Regions from separate parts of the Falsiroseomonas sp. HW251 genome, predicted to be linked through region 3. Evidence: predicted binding sites of a transcription regulator. Region 3 holds the regulator's gene; each other region holds the start of a gene.
The links. The regulator LexA, encoded in region 3, represses DNA repair genes until DNA is damaged. The targets are predictions, from matches to a motif close to TGTTCTANNTANGTTC.
Positions count from the first base shown of each region.

Region 1: a site for LexA is predicted at 3,343-3,358, ahead of recA (recombinase RecA). Genes of this name have one in related genera too.
Region 2: a site for LexA is predicted at 3,249-3,264, ahead of ACLF3M_RS16915 (S24 family peptidase). Genes of this name have one in related genera too.

Region 1 is NZ_JBNXUM010000003.1:70,176-75,199, forward strand. Features, by position in the region: gene ACLF3M_RS03940 (hypothetical protein) at 82-2,073, shown strand; gene recA (recombinase RecA) at 2,139-3,173, opposite strand; gene ACLF3M_RS03950 (ATP-binding protein) at 3,414-4,991, opposite strand.
Region 2 is NZ_JBNXUM010000013.1:71,367-76,390, reverse strand. Features, by position in the region: gene ACLF3M_RS16925 (lysine--tRNA ligase) at 1-227, shown strand, start outside; gene ACLF3M_RS16920 (lysylphosphatidylglycerol synthase domain-containing protein) at 457-2,418, shown strand; gene ACLF3M_RS16915 (S24 family peptidase) at 2,470-3,114, opposite strand; gene ACLF3M_RS16910 (hypothetical protein) at 3,287-3,727, shown strand; gene ACLF3M_RS16905 (hypothetical protein) at 3,724-4,167, shown strand; gene ACLF3M_RS16900 (hypothetical protein) at 4,298-4,546, shown strand; gene ACLF3M_RS16895 (portal protein) at 4,552-5,024, shown strand, end outside.
Region 3 is NZ_JBNXUM010000016.1:125,906-130,929, forward strand. Features, by position in the region: gene ACLF3M_RS19790 (ComEC/Rec2 family competence protein) at 1-701, shown strand, start outside; gene ACLF3M_RS19795 (hypothetical protein) at 758-901, shown strand; gene lexA (transcriptional repressor LexA) at 995-1,726, opposite strand; gene ACLF3M_RS19805 (molybdopterin molybdotransferase MoeA) at 1,862-3,067, opposite strand; gene moaC (cyclic pyranopterin monophosphate synthase MoaC) at 3,067-3,543, opposite strand; gene trpC (indole-3-glycerol phosphate synthase TrpC) at 3,610-4,431, opposite strand; gene trpD (anthranilate phosphoribosyltransferase) at 4,428-5,024, opposite strand, start outside.

The DNA.
Region 1 (5,024 bases), on a different contig from region 3:
CAGCGACGCCGTATCTCTTTTTATCAACTGGTGGCTGTATCGGCGGCATAAATTAGCTACTATTTGGGGATGGTCGGGACGATGTCTGCCATCCTGCCGCTCCGCACGCCCCACGGCGACACCCCGTCGCCGGATGCCTTCCCGCGCCTGCGTCTCGTGCTGATCGGACGGATGGAGGCCTGGAGCCTCGCCGCGCTTCCGGTCCTGCCCCGGGCGCGGAAGACCCGTGCGCTGCTCGCCGTGCTCGCCATGGCGAGGGGCCAGCCCGTGCCGCGCGGGCGCCTGGCGGAACTGCTCTGGTCCCGGCGCGGCGAGGAACAGCAGCGCGGCTCGCTCCGCCAGGCCGTGCATGAGCTGTCCGAGAGCCTCGCCCCGATCGGCGTGCCGCTGCTCGTCTCGACGCGGGAGACGGTCGCGCTGCGCGGCGATCTCGTCTGGACCGACGCCGTGGAGCTGATGCGCGCCCGCCCGGGCAAGGCCGACGCGCTCGACCTGCTGACGGACGAACTGCTGGTGGACATGGACGGGCTCGACGCCGCCTTCGACGCCTGGCTGGCGGAGCAGCGCGCCCGCCTGCGCCAGGCCGCGGCGACGCGTGCGGCCGCCATGCTTGCCACGGCGGAGGGGCCGGCGGCCGTCGCCGCGGCCGCTCGGCGGCTGCTCGAGCTCGACATGCGGCATGCCGAGGCCTGGCGCGCCCTGATCTCCGCGCTGCGCGAGGCCGGCGACCGCGCCGGTGCCCTAGCGGCGGAGGAGCAGCATCGCGCGCTGTCGGCCGCGCCCGGCGTCGCGGCGGCGACGGAACGCGGCGCCGCGCCCGCTGCCCGCGGCGGCGACCCGACCACCCCCGCAGCCCCCCTCGCGGCCTCCGCCAGGCCGCGCAGCGCGCGCGGCGCGCGGCTCGGCGTGCTGCCGCTGCGCGTGCTCGGGACCGAGACCGAGGCGCATCTCGCCATCGGGCTGGCCGAGGAGATCGCGACCGCGCTCGCGCGGTTCCGCTGGCTCTTCGTCGCGGACGGCGCCTCGCTCGCCGCGGCCTCGGCACGGCTCGGCGAGACGAAGGCGGCCGAGGAGCTCGGCCTGGACTTCCTGCTTGGCGGCACCGTGCAGCGCAGCGGCGCGCGGGTCCGCGTCTCGCTCCAGCTCACGGACCTCCGCCCGCCCGCCACTATCGTCTGGAGCCAGCGCTTCGAGAGCGAGACCGGCGACATGCTGGCGCTGCAGGACCAGACCGCCGCCGAGCTCGTCGCGCGCATCGACCCGGAGATCCTGCTGATCGAGGCCGAGCGCGCGACGCAGCGGCGCAGCGTGGCGCCGACCGCCTACGACCTGCTGCTGCGCGCGATTCCCGCCCTGCACCGGCTGGACCGCGACGGATTCCTGGAAGCCGGCGCCCTGCTGGAACGCGCGACGGCGCTCGACCCGGATTATGCGCCGGCCTTCTCCTGGCACGCCTATTGGCATCTGTTCCTGGTCGGCCAGGGCTGGTCGCGGAACGGGCAGGCCTTCGCCGAGGCCGAGCGGCTGGCGAGCCGCGCCATCGGGCTCGACCCGCAGGACGCGCAGGCACTGACCATCCACGGCCATGTCCGCGCCTATCTCCACCACAGCCTGCCGGAGGCACGGGCGCTGCACGAGCGCGCGCTGGCGCTGAACCCCAACCTCGCGATGGCCTGGGTCTTCTCCGGCATGACGGAGAGCTATCTCGGCGAGCATGAGCGGGCGCTGCAGCGGCTCGATCGCTACAAGCAGCTTTCACCGCTGCACCCGCATGCCTTCTTCTTCGACGCGGCGCGCGGCATCCCGCTGCTGCTGCTCGGCCGGCACGAGGAGGCCGCGGAGGTCGCGCGCCAGGCGATCGCGCTGCAGCCCGCCATCAGCTATCCCTACAAGGTCGTGCTCAGCGCACTGGGGCACATGGGCGCGGCGTCGGAGGCCGCGGCCTGGCGCGCGCGGCTGGCGGAGATCGAGCCGGACTTCACCCTGGCGCGCGCGATCGCGCGCAACCCGATGGCCCGCCTCGAGGACCGCACGCATTACGAGACGGGCCTGATGCTCGCCGGCGTGCGCTAGGGCCCGTCATGCAATGCCCGCGGCAGCGGGACGCGCCTCCCCCTCGATAGGGGGAGGCGCTTGCGCTACTCCGCCGCCGCCGCCTCGCTCTCCTCGCCGGCGAGCATGGCATTGGCCAGGCCCGCGGCCTGGTCGCGGATGCGCTTCTCCACGCTTTCGGCGACCGCGGGGTTGTCGCGCATGAACTGCTTCGCGTTCTCGCGCCCCTGGCCGATGCGCTGGCTGTCGCAGCTGAACCAGGCACCCGACTTCTCGACGACGCCGGCCTTCACGCCGAGGTCGATGAGCTCGCCGACCTTGGAGATGCCCTCGCCATACATGATGTCGAACTCCACCTGGCGGAACGGCGGCGCCATCTTGTTCTTCACCACCTTCACGCGGGTCTGGTTGCCGGTGACGGTGTCGCGTTCCTTGATGGAGCCGATGCGCCGGATCTCCATGCGCACGGACGCATAGAACTTCAGCGCGTTGCCGCCCGTGGTGGTCTCGGGGTTGCCGAACATCACGCCGATCTTGAGGCGGATCTGGTTCAGGAAGATCAGCAGCGTGTTGGAGCGCGACACGCTGCCCGTCAGCTTGCGCAGCGCCTGCGACATCAGGCGGGCATGCAGGCCGACATGGCTGTCGCCCATCTCGCCCTCGAGCTCGGCGCGGGGCACGAGCGCCGCGACGCTGTCCACCACCAGCACGTCCACCGCGCCGGAGCGCACCAGCGTGTCGGCGATCTCAAGCGCCTGCTCGCCGGCGTCGGGCTGGCTGATCAGCAGGTTGTCCACGTCCACGCCGAGCTTGCGGGCATAGCCGGGGTCGAGCGCGTGCTCGGCGTCGATGAAGGCGCAGGTGCCGCCGCGCTTCTGGGCTTCCGCGATGGCGTGCAGCGCGAGCGTCGTCTTGCCCGAGCTTTCCGGACCGTAGATCTCCACGATGCGGCCCTTCGGTAGGCCGCCGATGCCGAGCGCGAGGTCGAGGCCGAGGGAGCCGGTCGAGATGACCTCGATCTCCTCGTCGGCGGCCTTGTTGCCCATGCGCATGATGGAGCCCTTGCCGAAGGCCCTCTCGATCTGGCTCAGCGCGGCGTCCAGGGCCTTCGTCTTGTCCATGGGATGGCTCTCCGGTCTCAATTGAAGGACTTATCAACCAATAAGCGCATTCTGAGCAGACGTTACCACTGCTGGTAACATCTGCGCCACATCGAAGTCGAGCGCGGCGACGCGCCACAACCGCACTGCGGCCTGGACGGAATATGACCCAATCCACCCCGCCATACAAGAACATTTAGGAAACACGCAGGTGGAACGCTGGGTTCCACGCCCGCCTTACCAGACGCGCGGAGTCGCCCCCTACCCCGCCGCGGCGGGCGCGTCGGCCGGCAGGATGGCGCGCAGTTCCGCCACCAGGTCCGAAAGCCCATAGGGCTTGGGCAGCAGCCGCAGCTTCTCCGCCGCGAGGTCGCGGCCAAGCGCGGCCTCGGCGTAGCCGGAGACCAGCAGCACCGGTAGGTCGGGGTCGCGTTCGCGCAGCCTGGCGGCGAGGCCGAGCCCGTCCAGCCCCGGCATCACGACGTCGGAAACCAGCGCGGCCGGCTTCACGGCCTGGGTGTCCAGCATCTCCAGCGCCTCCTCCGCCGAGGTCGCCGTCATCACCTCGAAGCCGGCGCGGCGCAGCGCGCGTTCGGCCAGCCGCAGCAGGGGTGGCTCGTCCTCGACCAGCAGCACCGGCGCGCCGGACGGCAGCGCCGGCGGCGCGGCGGGCACGGCGGCAACCGGGGCGGCTATGAGGGGCGCGGCGGCGTCCGCCGCACCTTCGTGGCGGGGGAGCCAGATGCGGAAGGTCGAACCCTCGCCGGGCCGGCTCTCGGCGGCGATGAAGCCGCCGGACTGGCGGACAATGCCGTGCACGGTGGACAGGCCGAGCCCACTGCCGCCCTGCTCCCGCTTCGTCGTGAAGAAGGGGTCGAAGATGCGCGGCAGGAGTTCCGGCGGGATGCCGCCGCCGGTGTCCGAGACCTCCACCGTGACGTAGCGGCCGGGCGGCAGTTCCTCCTGCCCCAGCGGCTCGGGCTGCAGCACCACGGCGTGGCCGGTCGCGATGCGCAGGCTGCCGCCGCCCGGCATGGCGTCGCGCGCGTTGAGCGCCAGGTTCATGATGACCTGGTCGAGCTGCGTAGGGTCTATGCGCACGCGCCGTCCGGGCTCGTCGAGCTCGAGGCTGAGCCGCACGCGGCTGCCGAGCAGCCGGCGCAGCAGCGCCGCCATCGCGCCGACGGCGTCGTTGAGCTCGACGACGCGCGGCTGCAGCGCCTGCTGGCGGGCGAAGGCGAGGAGCTGGCGCACCAGCGCCGCGCCGCGCGCGGCCGATTCCATGATCTGGCGGAGATCCGGCGCCGCAGGTCCGTCGGGCTCGCGCGCGAGGGCGGCTTCCGCGCTGCCGCCGATGGCGCTGAGGAGATTGTTGAAATCATGCGCGATCCCGCCGGCCAGCGCGCCGACGGATTGCAGCCGGGCGGCGGCGGCGTTGCGCACGGTCTGCTCGGCGGCGGCCAGCGCGCTGACGCGCAGCAGCGCGAGATGCTCGCGCCCGGGCAGCGGGCGGCGTTCCACCTGCACCTGCGGCGCGCCGGCCGAGGCGAGCGCGGCCTCCACGCGCCGCCCGGCATCAAGCGCCGCGGCGGTGCCGTCGCGCAGGCTGGGCTCGATCAGCGCGACCGCCGGCATGCCCGCGCGCAGCGGCAGCGTCGGGCCACAGAGCCGCGCGAGTTCCGGATTCCAGGCGACCAGCCGGTCCTGGTCGTCCAGCAGCGCGAGCCCGGGCGAGGACGCGTCCAGCACGGCGCGCAGCAGCGGACCCGCCTCGGTGCGGCCAGCAACGCCGCGCAGCAACGCATCGAGCCCCCATCGCGATTCCGCGCGGTCACCCATGCATGCCCCCTCCGGTTGTGGCGGAACCCGCGC
Region 2 (5,024 bases), on a different contig from region 3:
CGATCCAGGACCTGGTCTACGACGCCGGCCGCCGCGAGCCGTTCCTGGAACCCGCGAAGGATGGCGGCCGCCCCGGCGTGTCGCGTGCCTGGTTCAACGCGCTGTATCAGGTGCTGCTCGGCCAGCCCGAGGGCCCGCGCTTCGGCGGCTTCGTCGCGCTGTACGGCATCGCGGGGACCATCGGCCTGATCGAGACCGCGCTCGCGCGGGATCCCGCCGCGGCATGAACGGGCTGTTCGAAAAGCCCGCTCCACCCACACGGGGGAGAGGGTTGGGTAAGGGGGGCGTGCCGGGCACGGAACTCGCGCACGGTCCTGCGCGTCCCCCTCACCCAACCCTAGCCTGCGCGTTGTCGGCTGAAGCCGAACGCTCCGGCGCCGACGCCGTGCGTCGCCCCCCCATAAGCGGGGGAGAGGGCGTTTCCAGCGGCAACCGCCAGCCCGCGGCCCGCGCCGCATGAAGGCCCTCCTCCCCGTCCTCAAGAAGCACGGCATGACGGTCTTCGGGCTCGTCCTGCTCGCGGCCGCGATCTACGTCGTGCAGAAGGAGTTCCGGACGCTGTCCGTCGGCGACGTCCGCCGCGCGCTGGAAGCGATCCCGCACGCGACGCTCTGGCTCGCCATCGGCTGGACGCTGCTCGCCTACGCCGTGCTGACGATCTACGACCGGTTGGGCAGCGTCTATGCCGGCTATCCCGTCAGCTATGCCCGCACATCGCTCGCCTCGTTCTGCGCCTACACGCTGGCGCACAACCTCGGCTTCGCCGCGGTGTCGGGCGCCGCCGTGCGCTACCGCTTCTACGCGGCCTGGGGGTTGCCGCCGCTGGCCATTGCCAAGGTCGTGGCCTTCACCAGCCTGACCTTCGGCCTCGGCGCGATGGTGCTCGGCGGCATCGTGCTGGTGATCGAGCCCGAGGTCGTGCCCGGCCTCGGCGACCATGTCCCGCACATCGTCATGCAGGTGCTGGGCGTCATCTGCTGGATCGTCGTGCTGGCCTATGTGACGATGTCGCGCATCCGCAGCCACGTGGTGATCCTCGGCCACCACATCGACCTGCCGGGCTTCCGCATGGCGGTGGCGCAGGTTCTGCTCGCGACCGTGGACGTCGCGGTGACCGCGATGATCTTCTACGTGCTGCTGCCGAAGGCGGATGGCCTGACCTTCCTGCATTTCCTCGGCATCTACATCGCGGCCTACATCGCCGGGATCGCGGCGAGCCTGCCGGGCGGCATCGGCGTCTTCGACACCGCCATCCTGATCGGCCTCGCCCCCTGGCTCGGGCCGGCGGAAGTCATCGGCGCGCTGCTGGTCTTCCGGCTCTACTACTACATCGTGCCGCTCTTCATCGCCGGCGGGATGTTCGCGGCGTTCGAGGTCGCGCAGCGCCGCGACGCACTGGCCCGCTGGAGCGCCGAGCAGCGCGTTGCCGGCGCGCTCGAGGTGCCGGCGATCGCGAGCCTGGTGGGGCTGGCGGGCACGGTGCTGGTCTTCATCGGCGCGCTGCCGGCGCGCGGCAACCCGATGGTGGAATGGGCAGGGCCCGAAGCCGCGGTCGGGTCCCATTTCGCGGCCTCCGTCGTGGGGTCGCTGCTGCTGGTGATGGCCTATGGGCTGCTGCGGCGGCTGACGATCGCCTGGGGCTTCGGCATCCTGCTGCTGCTGAACGGCATCGTGATCTGCATCCTGCGCCAGGAATCGGTCTGGCTGATCGGCGCCTTCGGCGTGGTCGCCGCGCTGCTGGCCGCGATGCGCAGCGCCTTCTACCGCGACGCCCGCCTGATCCGGGAGCCGCTGGCCACCGCGTCGCTCGTGCCGCTGGTCGTCGTCGCGCTCTGCGCCGTGCTGCTGGCGAGCGTGTCCTATGGCGGGCGCGTCGCCGACGAGAGCTGGCTGCATGTCGTCTTCTCGCCGCTCGCGCCGGACAGCCTGCGCTTCACCGTCGGCATCGCCGGCGTGCTGCTGCTGGTCGCCATGGCCCGCCTGCTGCGGCCGGTGAAGCTGCGCCCCGCGCCGTGGAACGAGGAGACCCGCGCAAGGCTGCGCGCGCTCGGCGCCCGCCCGCCCGATGCCGCGGACGGCGCGGTCTTCGGCGAGGCCGGGCGCGCCGGCTTCGCCTTCCTCCATCGCGACGGCATCTGGATGGCCTTGGGCGATCCCGTGGGCGAGGAGCGCGACCGCATCTCCGCGATCTGGCGCTTCCGCGACATGTGCGAGCGCGCCGGCGTGGACGCGGCGTTCTGGCGCGTCACGCCCGCGCTGCTGCGCTTCTACGGCGACATCGGCCTGACCGCCTTCCCGCTGGCGGCGCCCGCGCCGGGCGAGCCGCAGCGCTACCTGGCGTGCCGGGCGGAGAAGGATCTGGAGAAGCTGCTGGCCCTGCTGCCCGCGGCCGAGCCGATGGCGCGGGCGGCGCGCTGAGGGCCTCTCAGCCAAGCGCGCGGAGAGCGCGCCCGGCGCCTGAAGGCATGATCACTGACTGGCCCAGACGATCCGATGCATGAACTGCAGCTCGTCCAGCCCGAAGGTGTAGCCGGGATGCGCAGGGTTCAGGCTCGCGAGTTCCACCCGGCGCGCGCTCTGCCGCAGCAGCTCCTTCGCCATCACCTCGCCCTTGCGCGTGCGCACCACCACGCGGTCGCCCCGGCGGACCGGTGCGCCGGGGCTCACGATCACCACGTCGCCGTCGCGGAAGACCGGCTCCATCGAATCGCCGCTGATCTCGAGCGCGTACGCATTGGGGTCCGGCACGTCGGGGACCGAGATCTCGTCCCAGCCGCCGCCCACGGGATAGCCGCCATCGTCGAAGAAGCCCTCCGACCCCGCCTGCGCCAGGCCGATCAGCGGGATGCGGCGCCCCGGCATGGCCCGCCCCCGCGGCAGCGCCGGGGCTCCGGTGACGAGCGAGGCGAAGCCCTCGATCCCCGTACCCGTGGCCTGCAGCACCTTGGCGACGCTCTCGGTCGAGGGCCAGCGCGCCCGCCCATCCGGCCCTGTGCGCTTCGAGGGGTTGAAAGCCGTGGGATCCAGCCCCGCCTTGCGGGCCAGGCCGCTGGCGGACAGGCCATGCTCGGCCGCCAGCGCGTCGATCGCCCGCCACACATCCTCGTGCCGCATCATGGAAGCAGGTCCCCGTTTCCGACTCGAACCGAGCCGGTGCGAATCGCTGGGCATCACATCCTAGGTTTCGAGTCGCTTGGCAATAGGAACTTCTGCCTTGCAACCGGAGGTGGAAAGCGATAGCGTCCATCCGTTCCTGATTTGTTCGGGTAAGAGGAGGGAGCCCCCCATGCCCATCGCCCCCGGCCGCAGCGCCGTCCTGGCCAGCCTGTCCAAGGCCGAGCCCTTCGCCAGCGCCGACGAAGCCTGGTTCTGGACCATGGCGGCACTGATCGCCCGCCGCGACGGCGCCCGCCTGTCCGCCGCCCGCGGCAGCGTCATCCGCCCCTGCGAGCCCGACGACGTCGTGAAGTGCCTCGACCGGCTGTACCGGCAGCGCCGGATAGACCTCCAGCATGCGCGCATCATGCGGCTCTGGGGGGAACGCGGCACCGCCCCCAACGCGCGCTTCGCGTCGGAGCGCGGCGATCTCCGCCTGTGGCGCGAGGCGATGGAGCGGCTCGAATTCCCGCTGCGCCAGAAAGGCATCGTGTGCGGCCCGCGCGGCCTGTCGGCCGAGGCGCTGCCCAACGGCGCGCAGGTCATCCCCTTCCCCACGGCGCGCCCGTGAACCGCGTCAGCCATCGCCGCGCGGAGGCCGCGGCTGGCCAGCAGGTCTGGATCGCCTTCGGCGGCGAGGCCGACCAGCCCTGGCTGCGCCTGCTCCGCCGCGGCTTCCGCCATTGCTTCGCCGCCATCCTGGACGAGAGCGGCTGGACCGTGCTGGAGCCGCTGTCGGGCCGCCTGATGGTCGCGCGCCTGCCGGTCCCGGCCGCCTTCGACCTGCCCGGCTTCTACCGCCGCGCCGGCCTTGCCGTGCTCGGGCCCTTCGAGCCTGCAGCCGCGCGCGGTGCCTCCGCCCCCACCCTGATGCCCTTCACCTGCGTCGGGCTCTGCCGCGCGCTGCTCGGGCCCGGCGCGCCCTTCGCGCTGACGCCCTTTCAGCTTTTTCATGCGCTGGGTGGCGAATCTAGGAAAAAAATCTTGACGCGGCTTGGCGAAGCAGGCTAACACGGCTCTGCCACGGGGCGAATTGCGTCCCGCGGCGTTCCTCCTCCCCGGTTCCCGACTTCGAAGGCCCGTCCGCCCCCCGGACGGGCCTTCGCCTTTTCGGGACCCCTTTCCGCAGAAGGACCCGCGCATGGGTGGCATGTTCCGCGCACCGAAGCCGGTCGAGGTCGCCCCGCCCGCGCCCCCGGTCCAGGCCGTGACCGTCGCCGAGACCGCCGCGCAGGCCGACCAGGCCGCCGCCGACGCGGCGCGCGAGGCCCGGATCAAGGCGGTCGAGCGCGCCCGACGCGGCCTCGCCGGCACCGTCGCGACCTCCGATCGCGGCGTGCTCTCGTCCCTGCCGGCCTTCGCCGCGCGCAAGACGCTGCTCGGGGAGTGACCGGCATGGAAGCGGAGGAATTGCTGGCGCGGCACGACGCCGCGCTGGCGCGCCGCCGCCCGCTCGAGGCGGGCTGGCAGGATTGCTACGACCACGCTCTGCCCGCGCCGGGCGCGGCGCCGCTGTTCGACGCGACCGCGGCCGACGCCGCCGAACAGCTCGCGGCCTCGCTGCTCGCGGAGCTCGCGCCGCCCTGGTCGCGCTGGTTCGACCTCGCCCCGGTGCGGGAGAACGCCGACCCCGCCATCGCGCGCAGCCTGTCCGCGGTCGCCGAGACCCTGCAGGGCCATCTCGACCGGTCCAACTTCGCGCTGGAGCTCCACCAGGCCTTCCTCGATCTCGTGGTCGCCGGCACCGGCCTGGTCAGCATCGAGGAAGCGCCGCCCGGCGAGCCTTCCGCCTTGAGATTTCGCGCCGTGCCGCTGCGCGACGCCGTGCTGGCGGAAGGGCCGGGCGGACGGCTCGACACGGTCTTCCG
Region 3 (5,024 bases):
CGGCCTGGCCCGAGGCCTCGCCGGTGCTGCCGCCGATCCCGGGGCCGGCGCTCGCGGTCGCGGCCTTCGGCTTCTGCTGGCTCGCCCTGTGGCGGGGAGGGCTGCGCCTGGCAGGCGTGCCGGTCCTGGCCGGCGCGCTCGCGGCGGGCCTGGCGCAGGCGCCGCCCGACCTCCTGGTTAGCCCGGATGCGCGGCTGGTGGCGCTGCGCACCTCGGATGGCGTGTTCGTGCAGGAGCTGGCCGGCGCAAGCGCCTTCGCGAAGGAGGCGATGCTGCGCCGGATGAGCGCGGGGACATCCAGGCCCCTGCCGCTTTCGGGCGAGGTTGCGGGGGGCGCCTTGGCCTGCACCGACACGGCCTGCCGCTTCCGCCCGCGGGACGGCGCGGAGGCGGTGCTGCTGCGGACTGCGCCGGTCCCGCGTGGCCAGCGCGCGGCACCGCCGGAGCCGGAGGCGCTGCGCGCGGCTTGCGGCACGGCGGGGCTGATCATCTCGGCCGAGCCGATCCGACCGCGCTGCGGATCGGGCGAGAGCATCGACCGCTTCACGGTCTGGCGCGGCGGGGCACAGGCCGCCTGGCTCGGGCAGGCGGTGCGGGTGGTCGCCGACCGCGACTGGCGCGGCGATCGGCCCTGGGTGCCGGCGCGACCGCTGCCGGGGCAGCCGGATTCGCTGCCGGTCGCACCCCGCGACGGCGGGTAATACTCTGTCAACCTGGGTTGTGCCTATCCTTGGGCCTGCAACCAAGGAGGGGTGCCATGGCCCTGGGCTACACCATGCTGCTGACGGATGCCGGCTGGATGGCGGCCGGCGCCTTCGTCTCGCTCGGCGTGCTCGCGCTGGCGCAGCGCTGGCACAGCTGGCGCGCGGAGCGGGCAACGGGCGAGTGGGATCCGTACTGAGGGGTGTTGCCTGGCGGCAGCCGGGGCGCCCGGTCCGCGAGGGGCTCCTTGCCCAGCTCTCCCCCGCGAGCAGGGGAGGGCTGGAGAGGTAGGTCAGTACTTCCTGAGAAGCCCGACCAGGCGGCCCTGAACCCGGACCCGGTCGGGGCCGAAGATGCGGGTCTCGTAGGCGCGGTTGGCGGGCTCCAGCGCGACCGAGTTGCCGCGCTTGCGCAGGCGCTTGAGGGTGACCTCGGCCTCATCCACCAGCGCAACCACGATCGCGCCGTTCTCCGCGATGTCGCCGCGGCGGATGATGACGGTATCGCCGTCCAGGATCCCGGCCTCCATCATCGAATCGCCCGCGACTTCAAGAGCGTAGTGCTCGCCGCCGGCAAGCATCGCGGCCGGGACCTCGACGCTCGAGCCGTTGTCGCGCAGCGCCTCGATCGGTAGGCCGGCAGCGATCCGGCCATAGAGTGGCAGGTGGACGGCCGGGGCCTCGTTGGCGGGCTTCGGCACGCCGGACAAATTCGCCGCGAAGTTCCCGCGGATGACGTTCGGGGCAAAGGCCGGGGCCGCGGCGGGCGCCGGCGGGGCAGCGGCAGCCTGGGCCATGCGGGGCGCGACGTTATCGGGCAGCCGGATGACCTCCAGCGCGCGGGCCCGGTGAGCGCGGCGCTTGAGGAAGCCGCGCTCCTCCAGAGCCGTGATCAGCCGGTGAATGCCGGACTTGGACTTGAGGCGCAGGGCCTCCTTCATCTCCTCGAAGGAGGGAGAGAAACCGGTATCTCGGAGATGCCGGTCGATGAACATCAGCAGCTCGTGCTGCTTCCGCGTGAGCATGAAGCCTCCCGTCCTCGCACCCCGGCTCGCCCCGGCCACCGGCCTCGGCGAACAAACGGGGAATCAGCGTGGATGTTCTAGGTAGGTTCTCCGCGTCGCGTCAAATCTTTTCCACAGGAGTTTTTCCGCAGCCGGTCAGATTCCGAGCTGGCCGAGGGAAATCGCCTCGACCTCGGCGCCTTCCGGGGCGGCGGGCGCATGAGGCGGGCGCAGGATCAGCGCCTCGGCCCGCGCCAGGGTCTTCAACATGGAACTGTCCTGGACGGGGAAGGGCGTCGCGACGGGACGGCCGTCGCGGTCGGTGCCGAGCGAGGCCCGCAGATGGTCGAAACGCCTGTCGTTCTCGGGCAGTGGCGCGCCGGCGCGGACCAGCAGCGTCGCCGGCGGGGCGGCGGGCAGGCCCGACAGCATCGCGACGGACGGCAAGAGGAACTGCACCGCGCAGACCAGCGCCGAGACCGGGTTCCCCGGCAGCCCCAGAACCGGCGTGCGGCCGAGCCGCCCCCAGATCAGCGGCTTGCCCGGCCGCATCGCGATCTTCCAGAAATCGAGCGCGAAGCCTTCCGGCCCGAGCGCCTTCTGCACGAGGTCGTGCTCGCCGACGCTCGCGCCGCCCGTGGTGACCAGCATGTCGCAGGACCGGGCGGAGGCGGCGGCGGCCGCGATGGCGTCGCGGTCGTCCGGGGCGATCGGCAGCACGATGGGGTCGCCGCCGGCGGCCCGGATCACGGCCGCCAGCGCATGGGCGTTGGAGCTGACGATGCCGCCGGGGGGGATCGGCTCGCCGGGCAGTGCGATCTCGTCGCCGGTGGCCAGGATGCCGATGCGCGGCTTGCGGTGGACCGTGACCCAGGGATGGTTCGCCGCCGCGGCCAAGCCGACGTCGCGGGCCGTCAGGCGCCGCCCGGCCGGCAGCAATTCCTCGCCCTCGGCGAAGTCGAGCCCGCGCCGGCGGATCCAGCGGTTCGGCTTCACCGCTTCCTTCACCAGGACGGTGCCGGCGGTCTCCTCGGCATCCTCCTGCAGCAGGATGCCGTCGGCGCCGGCGGGGACGAAGCCGCCGGTGAAGATGCGTACGGCCTGGCCGGGGCCAACCTCTCCCGCGAAGGGGTGGCCGGCCGGCGCGGCGCCGATGAGCTTGAGCCTCGCGCCCTCGGTCGCCTCCGCGGCGCGCATGGCGTAGCCGTCCATCGCCGAGACATCGGCCGGCGGCTGTGTCAGCCGGGCGGGCACCGGCCTGGCCAGCACCCGGTTCCAGGCCTCGGGCAGCGGGACGGTCTCGGCGGTGGTGGGGGTCAGGGCCTCCAGGATGCGGCCGCGGGCCTCTTCCAGCGAGATCATCACGCCGCCTCGTAAACGCCCGATTTTCCGCCGGATTTGTGCACCAGCCGGACGTCCTCGATGCGCATGGCGCGGTCGGCGGCCTTGCACATGTCGTAGACCGTGAGCGCGGCGACGGTGACGGCGGTCAGCGCCTCCATCTCGACGCCGGTCTGGCCGGTGACCTTGACAGTCGCCTCGATCTCGACCGCGTCCGGGGCGGCCGGCGTCAGGTCCACGCTGACCTTGGCCAGCATCAGCGGATGGCAGAGCGGGATGAGGTCCGAGGTCCGCTTCGCCGCCATGATCCCGGCGAGGCGCGCGACGCCGAGCACGTCGCCCTTGCCGACCTGGCCGGAGGTGATGAGGGCGAGCGTATCCGGCGCCATGACGATGCGGCCGCGGGCTATGGCGGTGCGGGCCGTCTCGGCCTTGGCGGAGACATCCACCATGGCGGCCCGGCCGGCTTCGTCGAAATGGGTGAGCTTGGTGGTCATGCCCCGCAGCTTAGGCCCTCCCCCGCTTGCGGGGGAGGGAAGGTTTGGGACAGGGAAGGTCCGCGCTCAGTTCGGGATGGCGTGGATCAGCTCGCCCGCGGCCGCGGTCACGTCGGGCTGGCGCAGCAGGTGCTCGCCGATCAGCAGGCAGCGCGCGCCGGCCTTGCACATGCGGCGCACATCCCCGGGGGTGCGGATGCCGCTCTCGGCCACCGGGATGCGGTCGGCGGGGATCAGCGGGACCAGTTCCTCCGACGTCGAAAGGTCGGTCGCCAGGGTCTTGAGGTTGCGGTTGTTCACGCCGATCAGCCGCGTCTCCAGCCCCAGCGCGCGATCCAGCTCCCGCCGGTCATGCACCTCGGCCAGCACCGCCATGTCGAGCGAGCGGGCGATGTCCTCCAGCTCCTCGGCCTGGGCGTCGGACAGCGCGGCCATGATCAGCAGGATGCAATCGGCGCCCATCGCCCGCGCCTCGAAGACCTGCCAGGGATGGACCATGAAGTCCTTGCGCAGCACCGGCAGCGCGCAGGCCGCGCGCGCGGCGACGAGGTCGTCGATCGAGCCGCCGAAATAGGGTCCGTCGGTCAGCACCGACAGGCAGGCCGCGCCGGCTTCCTCATAGGCCTTCGCGATCTCGACGGGTTTGAAGGGGTCGCGGATCAGCCCGCCGGAGGGGCTGGCGCGCTTGATCTCGGCAATCAGCCCGACCCGGCCATCGGCGACCGCGGCACAGAGCGCGCCGGTGAAGTCGCGGGTCGCCGGGGCGTAGCGCGCCTTGCGCTCGATCTCGCCGATCGAGGTGTTCGCGGAACGCTCCCGCACCTCCTCGTACTTGTCGGCGAGGATGCGGGAGAGGGTGTCGGAGACCAGGGTGGCGGGGGCGTTCATGCGGCGGCTCCGGGAAGCGGAGGCTCGGGAGGGGGTGGCGTGGCGGCGGCGCGCAGCTTGCGCAGCACGTCCAACGCGGCGCCCCCATCCAGGCTCCGCGCGGCCAGCGCAACCCCGTCCCGCAGCGTGGCAGCCTTGCCCGCGACGACGAGCGCCGCGGCGGCATTCAGCAGCACGCAGTCGCGATAGGCGCCGGGCGCGCCGTCCAGCAGGGCCTGCAGCGCGGCCGCGTTCTCCGCGGGGTCGCCGCCCTTCAGCGCCTCGGCCGGGGCGCGGGCAAGGCCGGCTTCCTCCGGCGTGACCTCGAAGGACCGCAGCGCGCCGTTCTTCAGTTCGACCACCTGGGAGGGGCCGGCGAGCGTCAGTTCATCGAGGCCCTGGCCATGCACCAGCCAGGCGCGCTCGGTTCCGAGGCGGGCCAGTGTCTCGGCCATCGGGCGCAGCCACTCCGCGCTGAAGGCGCCGGTCATCTGGCGCTTCACCCGGGCGGGATTCGCGAGCGGGCCCAGCAGATTGAAGATCGTCCTGGTGCCGAGTTCCATCCGCGGGCCGGCCGCATGGCGAAGCGCCGAGTGATGCCGCGGCGCCATCAG